3 regions of the Sinorhizobium sp. NFACC03 genome follow, and region 1 is predicted to be linked to each of the others. Evidence: predicted binding sites of a transcription regulator. Region 1 holds the regulator's gene; each other region holds the start of a gene.

Region 1 (3,274 bases):
CCGCGTATTCGCCAGGCAAGCTGCGACAAGGAACGTTCGCGCGGCTTCTACGCCAAGCAGCGCCTGCGCGAATTGTTGAATGCGGGTGACTTCAGGCTGGAAACGGCGGGCGGTCGTCAGGATGCCAAGGCCGGCGAAAAGCTGCGGCTGGTTACGCGGGGCGACCAGTCCATCGGGCGCGTGCTCGTATCCGAGGGGCTGGTACGGCCGTGGACAGGACACGCGACGCCCTGGTGCTGACGTCAAAAATTGCAGGAACCCAATGCCTTCAACGGAAGGCATTGCCGCAGCACTCTTTAATAGCGTGGAGATTTTTTGGAGGCCTCGCCCGGAATTGAACCGGGGTACAAGGATTTGCAGTCCTCTGCGTCACCACTCCGCCACGAGGCCTCACAGCTCGGATAACCGAGCGTTGGCGCGGATTTAGAATGATTGCAGAAAATCCGCAAGAGGCATTTTCCGAAAAACACAATGCGAATTTGTGGTTTGTGTGCTTTCCACAGGTAGAAGGTTTGGCAATGTCGACCGCTCGGGGGAGCGGGTAGCGATACTTCAAGCAGGGGTGGAAACGACTGCTTTCCTCTGCTTGCTTCGGGTTGCGACGCCCAGGAAGCGTTCGCTCAGGCGTGCCACACGCCCGCGCAAGCCACGTCCATTAGCTATCCGTTGGATCTTATCGCTTCGGTGAAATCGGTAGAGGGGGAACGATGACTCCGCTGACATCAGCCGCATCGGTAGCGTCCGTCATCATCAAAACGGAGGCAATGGCATATATGAAGACGAAACTTGTCCTGACGGCCTTGGCCCTCATCGCTGCGACCACATTTGAGGCGCAGGCAGAGGATCTGGTTTTCAAGCTGAAGAACAACACGGGCGCAGTGCTGACGAACTTCTATACGTCGCCTGTGGGCGTCAACGAGTGGGAAGACGATGTTTTCGGCCGGCAGGTGCTGAACCCAGGGGAAGACATGGAGATCACTATCGCCGACGGCCGGGAGGTCTGCAAGTACGACATGCGCTTCGAGTTCGAAGAAGGCTCCGGCCTCGATACGACCGAAGACATGCAGGACCTCTGCGAGCTCGGCGAGTACACCATCCACGAGTAAGAGGCGTGCCTTCAGGTCGCCTTCAATAAACAGAGCCTCGCAGCCGCAAGCGGTGGCGAGGCTCGGTCGGATGCCTGGTTTCCCTCGGAATCAGTGGTAGCGGCGGATCAGCCCGACGAGCTTGCCCTGGATCTTCACCCGATCGGGCCCAAAAATCCTTGTTTCGTAGGCAGGGTTCGCGGCTTCGAGCGCGATCGATGCGCCCTTGCGCCGGAAGCGCTTCAGCGTCGCTTCCTCATCATCCACGAGCGCCACGATGATATCGCCGGGATTGGCCGTATTGCCATTGCGGATGATCACGGTGTCGCCGTCGAAGATGCCGGCTTCGATCATCGAATCGCCCTTGACTTCGAGAGCGTAGTGTTCGCCGTTGCCGATCATGTCGAGCGGAACGGTAATGTCGTGCGTGTTGTTCTGGATGGCCGAGATCGGCACACCGGCAGCGATGCGGCCCATGACCGGCACGGAAACCGATGTGTTGTCGGCCACGGGCGCGGGCTTCGGCGGTGCGGCAGGAGCGGCCACTGGCGGCTTGCCGAGGCTGCCCTCGATCACGCTGGGCGAGAAGCCGCGGCGGGGCTGCTGCTGGCTGGATGCGTAAGCCTCCGGAAGCTTGATGACCTCGAGCGCGCGAGCCCGGTTCGGCAGACGGCGAATGAACCCGCGTTCTTCGAGTGCCGTGATCAGGCGGTGAATGCCGGACTTCGACGCCAGGTCGAGCGCATCCTTCATTTCATCGAAAGATGGTGGGACGCCCGACTCCTTCATGCGTTCGTGAATGAAGAGAAGCAATTCCTGTTGCTTGCGGGTCAGCATGGCACGTCGCTCCCAGAGGCGTGAAACAAATCAAGAACAGACACTATCTGTTCCATATGTGTTCCGCAAGTGCCTAAAATTCCGTGAACTCAGACAATTGGCGCGTCTGTGCGTGTCGATTGGTCACTTTTACGGGAGCAGAGCGGCTTGGGCGATGATCGTGCCCAAACGGAGGGCGGCGGCGTAGCGCATTACGCGACGGCACGGCGATTCGAACGAATCGCGAGCGTTTTTGTGCAAAGAGGCTAGGCCGGCTGCGTGGCGGCGCACGCGTCTTCGAATTCCTTCACCGTCTCGGCGCTGTTGTCTTCTGGAAGTACGGCATCCGCCGCATCGGTCGCGACCGGCCTGTCGCCATCATAGACGAACGACTGGATGTAGAACGCGATCGCACCCTTCCACACCTTGCGTCCATCGATCTGATGGCATGGCACGGCGCTCTCGAAATCGGTCTGAAGTTCGTCCACCGTGGCGGCGCTGAGCTTGACGTCAGGCATATTAGGCGATGCGACTATCGAAGCGAGAAGCAGGGCGGCAAGCACGGTGATCGTCCACTTTGATGCAAGGGTGGGACTACGGGGCGGTTAACGATGTGAACCGCGCTTTCGTTCCGAAGTCCAGCAAGCTTGGCGATCACTGTCATGTGTTCAACAGCTCTTTGGGTGCAGGCTGTGGCCGTTTTGCGCCAGGGGCACGCAGCGGCGAAGCCGCCTCAGCCTGGCGCGCCGTCCTTGCCGCAATCGCATGGGTTGCGCCAAGTCGCGGCCTCGCTACGGGCGTGCACAAATCCGTGTTGTGAAGATGTCGCACGTCTCGACAGGTAGTAAAAAAACGATAACTTTGCGGGAAAAATGGGGTGATTGCATGCGTAGATTGTCGTTGGCGGTTCTCTGTCTGTTGGTGGCGGCGGGAGCGGCCTCTGCTGAAGAAGGGCGTTCGAATATCTGGAAGGAGGTCAATGCTTGGACGGTGGGCTCCGATCCGTCCTTGGGCGGCTCGTGCTATGCGGCGACGAGCTACGACGGCGGAATGATCCTTCGAATCGGCTTCTATCCGAGAGGATCGGCGAACCTGGCGTTTCTTTCGATTGGCAATGCCGACTGGAAATCGATCGAGCCGCAGCGGGCCTTGCAGCTCGACCGTGGCCGCCAGTGGCCGGCTGTCGCGTTCGGCGTGGACCTCACAGGCTCGAAGGCTCTGGTCGTCAACTTCTCCAACACCGACTTCTTCACCGAATTCGTGCGCAAGAACACGCTGGCGCTGGCGTTCGAAGGGCGCGTGGTGGCGAGCCTCAGCCTGCGCGATTCGATGAAGGCCGTCAGCGAGATGTTCAAATGCCAGGAGGCGGTGAT
Region 2 (3,274 bases), on a different contig from region 1:
GGGAGGCCTCTTCACGGCCCTCCTGCTGCATGCGCTTGGCCTTGGCGACGAGATAGGCCGAGTAGTTGCCTTCGTAGGGAATGCTGCGGCCACGGTCGAGCTCGAGGATCCAGCCGGTGACGTTGTCGAGGAAGTAGCGGTCGTGGGTGATCATCAGCACGGCGCCCGGATATTCGCGCAGGTGCTTTTCGAGCCAGGCGATGGTCTCGGCGTCAAGGTGGTTGGTCGGTTCGTCGAGCAGCAGGAGGTCCGGCTGCGAGAGCAGCAGCTTGCAGAGCGCGACACGGCGCTTTTCACCGCCGGAAAGGCTGGTGACGTCGGCATCACCCGGCGGGCAGCGCAGCGCTTCCATGGCCATCTCGACCTGGCTTTCGAGATCCCAGAGGTTCTGGCTGTCGATGATGTCCTGGAGCTTCGCGCCCTCTTCCGCCGTCTCGTCGGAATAGTTCATCATCAGTTCGTTGTAGCGCTCGACGATCGCGGTCTTCTTGGCAACGCCTTCCATCGCGTTCTCAAGCACCGTCTTCGTCGGATCGAGCTGCGGCTCCTGCGGCAGATAGCCGACGGTGGCACCCTCGGCTACCCAGGCTTCGCCGGTGAATTCCTTGTCGAGGCCGGCCATGATGCGCAGAACCGTCGACTTACCGGCGCCGTTCGGGCCGAGGATACCGATCTTGGCGTCCGGGTAGAACGACAGATGAACGTTCTCGAGAACCTTCTTCGCGCCGTAGGACTTATTAAGTCCGGCCATATGATAGATGAACTGACGTGCCATAAGGGAATGCTCCGCAGGGAAAGGAAATTTGCCCGCTATGTAGGCGAATTATAGGAAGGGGGCAATGAGCAAAGGCATTCGCCCCGGCTTGTCCCCCCACCTATCCCATGCGGCAACCCTGCGCCTCCAGCGCTTTCGCTGCCGAAGAACAGTGCCCGCGAAGCCGGTCAGCTTCGCCCGGCCGTATCGGCAATACCCTTGGCGCATTTGAATTCGGTCGGTCCCGCCGCCTGGATCAGCGGTGCAAGGCTGGACGCCTTCATGACGTCGCCGGTCAGCCCGATCGTCAACCCGGTGATGATGCTGCGCCCCTGAACCGTCTGGCAGCGCATGCGCACCCGGTCGCCGGCGCCAGTGCCAAAACTCTGGTCGAAGGCCTGCTTGATCGTCGCCTCGTCGAGTTCGGAGCCGATGCGCTGGCGAAAGAGCGCGCCGACCGCCGAGCGGTTGAGCTCCTCCAGCATGCGCAGCTGCGCCGAGAAATAGTCGTCGACCGAGCCGCTCTGGCAGGTGCCGCTGCGCAGCCACTGGTGCCGGTCGAGGCCGGATTGCACGCCGGGCATGGCGATCAGCAGCCGCGCCGCCGTGTCGTCTGCCATTGCGAGTTTCGGCAGTTCAAGCCAGCTGCCCTTGCGATCCTGCGCACGCACCTCGGCCGTTACCCCGCAATAGCTTTTGCGCAGGGGCCAGAGGCCATGCAGCGAGAGATTGATGGCGTCGAAACGCTCTGCGGTCTGGCTTTCGCATTCCTTGCGTTGCGGCCGCGTTTCGCAGAAGCCCGGCTGCCAGCTCACCGCCAGCACATATTCCGTGCGGCTGGTCGTGCCTTCGGAACCCCCTTGATCCGACATTTCCTCGCCGGCAGCAAAGGCGGCTGGCGCAAGGAACAGCGCCAACGCCGCCAGCAGTCCTGCCATCGGACCCGATATCGCCTTACAGAAACTAACCATGATATCCTCCTGCGGAAACAAAACAGGAACGAATATCGCTCAAAACGGGAAAATTGCAACTCTTAATTAAGATGAGCGCACATTCGCTTGTGACCTCATGCGCAACGAGCAACAAGCGGTGATTGCCTTTGCCTTGCAAATCGATTTGATATCGAAATGTCTGTCGTTGTTGCCGGGGGAAATCGTGTTCGGGCAGGTGAAGACACATCAGAGCCCGACCGGAGCCACCTTGAGCTGGCGCCATTTCCCCGCGACCGCTCATGCGCGCGGCATCCTCCTCATCAGCCACGGCCTTGCCGAACATTCCGGCCGCTACGCCCGCTTTGCCGAAGCGATGGCCGCGCATGGCTTCCAGGTCTATGCCCACGACCATCGCGGCCATGGCGAGACGCGCGCGCCAGACGCCCCGCTCGGCATGTTCTCGAGCCGCGACGGCCTCGACAAGATTTTTGCCGATATCCGGGCTGTGCGCGAAATCGCGACCGCCGCCCATCCGGGTCTTCCCGTCATCCTCTTCGGCCATTCCATGGGCGGGCTGATTGCGCTGAACGCAGCCGAGGCTGATCGCGGCCTCTATGATGCGCTCGCCGTCTGGAACTCCAATTTCCGTCCCGGCCTCGCCGGCCGCGGCGGCCAGATGATCCTGAAAATCGAGAAGGCGCTGAAGGGTTCGGATGTGCCGAGCCCGCTCCTGACCAAGCTCACCTTCGGCATGTGGGGCGGCGCGATCAAGGATCGCAAGACCGACCTCGACTGGCTCTCGCGCGACGATGCCGAGGTCGCGAAATACGCGGCCGACCCGCTCTGCGGCTTCGACGCGACCGTCTCGCTCTGGCTCGACCTTTTCCGCCTATCCTTCGGCGGCGCCCGGCCCGACCGGTTGGCACGGCTCCGCAAGGACCTGCCCATTCATCTCGTCGGCGGCAGCGCCGACCCGTCAACCGAGATGGGCAATGCCATTCGCTGGCTCGGCGCCAAGATGAAAGCGGCCGGTCTGACCAACGTCACCGTCACCGTTTATGACGGCATGCGCCACGAGACCCTCAACGAACTCGGCCGGGAACAGGCGACGGCGGACTTCGCCGCCTGGTGCTTGGGCGCCATCGCAGGCAGGCGCTGACCGGAAATATCATGGCCGACATGTCTCTTCAAAAGATCGCCACGGACCACAACCGCATCTCCTTCGGGCTGACGCTGATGGTGATCTCGGTGCTCCTGTCGCCGCTGATCGACATCTTCGCCAAGCTGGCGATCGCGACCGTCCCCTCGGCCGAAATCACCGCCGTCCGGTTCCTGCTTCAGGTCGTCTTCATCCTGCCGATCGTGCTCTTCCGCGGCAGCCTCTTTGATCTCACCTGGCGCAAGACCGGGCTCCATGCGTTGCGCGGCGGCCTCCTGGTCGTGACGATGCTCTCCTTCATCACCACGCTGAAGGTGATGGAGGTTGCCGACGCAATTGCGATCTTCTTCGTCGAGCCGATCATCCTGACGATCCTCGGCAGCATCTTCCTGAAAGAGACCATCGGCTGGCGGCGTTACACCGCCTGCG
Region 3 (3,274 bases), on a different contig from region 1:
CTCGGCGCACGATCGATTCCAGTTCCTCGACCGTGTAGAAGTTGAGACGCACGGGAATGCCGAAACGGTCACGCAGCGGCGTGGTCAAGAGGCCGAGGCGGGTCGTCGCCGCGACCAGCGTGAACTTCGACAGATCGATCTTTACCGAACGCGCCGCCGGGCCTTCGCCGATGATCAGGTCGAGCTGGAAATCTTCCATCGCAGGATAAAGAATTTCCTCGACCGCCGGATTGAGCCGGTGGATCTCGTCGATGAAGAGCACGTCGCGTTCTTCGAGATTGGTAAGCAAAGCCGCAAGGTCGCCAGCCTTGGCGATAACCGGACCGGAGGTCGAGCGAAAGTTGACGCCGAGTTCCTTGGCCATGATCTGCGCAAGCGTCGTCTTGCCGAGGCCGGGCGGGCCAACGAAGAGCACATGGTCCAGCGCCTCGCCGCGGTTCTTGGCCGCTTCGATGAAAATCTTCAGGTTGGCGCGCGCTTCCGCCTGGCCGGTGAATTCGTCCAGCGACTGCGGGCGCATGGTCGCATCGAGATCTTCACCGCGCTTTTCCGGCGTTATCAGACGTGCCGCGTCAGTCATGCATTCGTTCCAATTGGTCAGTCGTCATGGCGCAGGTACTCACCTGCGTCCGGCCCTCTTCCGTTCTGCCTTGAGCGCCCCGCCAAGGCAAGCGATCATCGCGCCAGTTCCTTGAGGCCGAGGCGAATGAGCTTGGCACTGTCGCCCCCCTCACCGCCATTCTTCAACGCGGCGGCCACCGCATTGGCCGCCTGGTCGCGTGAATAGCCGAGATTGGTGAGCGCCGAAACCGCATCCGATACCGGCGCGGACGCGACCCCTTCGCCGAGTTCCTGCTTGAGGCCGATCGAGCCCGACATCTCGCCGGCAAAGGACGGTGCCTTGTTCTTGAGCTCGGTGACGATACGAACCGCCACCTTGGGCCCGACGCCCGGCGCACGCGAGACCGAGGTCTTGTCCTGCAACGCAATTGCATTTGCCAGTTCGCCCGGCGTCAAGGTCGAAAGTACCGCGAGTGCCACTTTCGAGCCGACGCCCTGCACGCTTTGCAGGAGGCGGAACCATTCCCGCTCCAGCGCAGTCAGAAAGCCGAAGAGCTTCAACTGGTCCTCGCGCACATAGGTCTCGATGAAGAGCATCGCCGCCTCGCCGGCCGATCCGAGCTTGGACAGCGTGCGCGCCGAACAAAAAGCGACATAGCCGACGCCATGCACGTCGAGCACGACATGATCCTCGCCGATCTCGTCGATGGTACCCTTCAATTTGCCGATCATATGGCGTCTCTCGCGGTGGGCTGGGATGGTCGCTCAGACCATCGGGAAATTTCTTGTCTACAGTGCCGCGCGTCTACAAGACTCGCTAAGGTCGCTTTAACACTTTAGATCTGCTGCAACTACGCCATCAATGCGGCGAGCCGGCTTGTCACCGATTGGCGGTTGTGAGCATGACAAATGGCGATGGCCAATGCGTCCGCCGCATCGTTGCCCTTGAATTCGACCTTCGGCATCAGAACCTTGATCATCATGTGGATCTGCTGCTTCTCGCCGTGGCCGACGCCGATCACAGCCTTCTTGACCGCGTTCGGTGCATATTCGGCGACCCTGAGGCCCGCGCGCGCCGGCACAAGCATCGCAATGCCGCGCGCCTGGCCGAGTTTCAGCGTCGCGGTTGCATCCTTGTTGACGAAGGTCTGTTCGACCGCCGCCTCGTGCGGCTGGTAGCTGTGCACCACCTCGGCAAGCCCGTCGTGCAGCTGGCAGAGTCGCGAGGCGAGATCCATCTCGCCATCGGAGGTCACCGTGCCGGAGGCCACGAAGCGCAGCGAGTTGCCGAGCGTCTCGATGATGCCCCAGCCGGTACGGCGGAGGCCCGGATCGATGCCGATGATGCGAATCGTGTTCTGCATGAAATTCACCCTATGATGCTCGCCCGGACGCTGCCAGCAAAAAGTGAACAAAACAAAAACATACGCACAGGTGAGACGGGCTTCAGGATTTCTTCGCCACTGCCCTTGGATTGAGGAAAATTGAGCTTACATAGCCTTTCATCAATTTCCCTCAATAAAGGGCTCCATGCCATGGCGACTTTCTCCGTCCTCGATCTTTCCCCGATCACGCAAGGAGGCAGCATCGCCCAATCACTCGAAAACTCGCGCCGTCTGGCCCAGGCTGCCGAGGAAAACGGCTACCAGCGCTTCTGGCTCGCTGAGCATCACGGCATGAAAGGCATTGCCAGTGCGGCGACCTCGCTGGTGATCTCGCATGTGGCCGCAGCCACGAAGACGATCCGCGTCGGCTCCGGCGGCATCATGCTGCCTAACCATTCGCCGCTGGTGATCGCAGAACAGTTCGGCACGCTGGCCGCACTCTATCCCGGCCGCATCGACCTCGGCCTCGGCCGCGCACCCGGCACCGACATGCGCACCGCCCAGGCGCTGCGGCGCAACATGGAAGCAAGCGGCAACAACTTCCCGAACGACGTCGTGGAACTGCAGGCCCTGCTCGGCCCTGTCGCAGAGGATCAGAAGATCATCGCCGTTCCGGGCGCCGATACCAACGTGCCGATCTGGCTGTTGGGCTCAAGCCATTTCAGCGCTCACCTCGCCGGCATGCTCGGCCTTCCCTTCGCCTTCGCATCGCATTTCGCGCCAGACATGCTGCTTTCGGCGCTGGAGATCTATCGCGAGCGCTTCACGCCGTCCGAGACGCTCGACAAGCCGCATGTCATGGTCGGTGTCATGGGCGTCGCCGCCGATACGGACGAAGAGGCCAACTATCTCTTCACCTCGATGCAGCAATCCTTCGTGGCGCTGCGGCGCAATGCGCGCGGACAGTTCCCGCCGCCGGTTCAATCGATGGATGGGCTCTGGAGCTATGACGAAAAGATCTTCGTCGACCATTCGATGATGTATGCCGTCGTCGGCGGGCCCGAGACGATCCGCCGGAAAATCGGAACCTTCCTCGATCAGACGAAGGCCGATGAACTGATCATTTCCATGCCGATCTTCGACATGGAGGCGCGCCTGCATTCGCTTCGCCTCTTCGCCGACGCGCAGAAGGAACTCGTCAAGGCCGCATGAAGCCGCAATCAGATCGCTCCGAAGGCCGGTGCGATTTCATCCATGCGTGAAAAGAACCGATCCGGTCCGAGCCCCTGCAGAAAGTTCGGATCGGCATAGCCCCAAGAAACGGCGCCAGCCGCCACGCCAACCTTGCGCGCAGCCTCGATGTCGCGCGCCTCGTCGCCGATCGCCAG

What was found. The regulator LexA, encoded in region 1, represses DNA repair genes until DNA is damaged. The targets are predictions, from matches to a motif close to TGTTCNNNNTGTGTTCNG.
Region 2: BLU35_RS21880 (ribonuclease T2) is a predicted target of LexA. The motif match lies at 1,739-1,756, and genes of this name have one in related genera.
Region 3: ruvC (crossover junction endodeoxyribonuclease RuvC) is a predicted target of LexA. The motif match lies at 1,969-1,986, and genes of this name have one in related genera.

What each region holds. Positions count from the first base shown of each region.
Region 1 covers NZ_FMXF01000002.1:301,307-304,580, forward strand. Annotated here, with positions in the region: gene BLU35_RS06845 (thermonuclease family protein) at 1-240, shown strand, start outside; tRNA gene BLU35_RS06850 (tRNA-Cys) at 317-390, opposite strand; gene BLU35_RS06855 (hypothetical protein) at 774-1,106, shown strand; gene lexA (transcriptional repressor LexA) at 1,197-1,922, opposite strand; gene BLU35_RS06865 (hypothetical protein) at 2,168-2,464, opposite strand; gene BLU35_RS06870 (hypothetical protein) at 2,796-3,274, shown strand, end outside.
Region 2 covers NZ_FMXF01000018.1:140,435-143,708, reverse strand. Annotated here, with positions in the region: gene ettA (energy-dependent translational throttle protein EttA) at 1-775, opposite strand, end outside; gene BLU35_RS21880 (ribonuclease T2) at 943-1,725, opposite strand; gene BLU35_RS21875 (alpha/beta fold hydrolase) at 1,910-2,845, shown strand; gene BLU35_RS21870 (DMT family transporter) at 2,857-3,274, shown strand, end outside.
Region 3 covers NZ_FMXF01000013.1:72,687-75,960, reverse strand. Annotated here, with positions in the region: gene ruvB (Holliday junction branch migration DNA helicase RuvB) at 1-580, opposite strand, end outside; gene ruvA (Holliday junction branch migration protein RuvA) at 676-1,293, opposite strand; gene ruvC (crossover junction endodeoxyribonuclease RuvC) at 1,413-1,925, opposite strand; gene BLU35_RS17600 (LLM class flavin-dependent oxidoreductase) at 2,097-3,098, shown strand; gene BLU35_RS17595 (HAD hydrolase-like protein) at 3,107-3,274, opposite strand, start outside.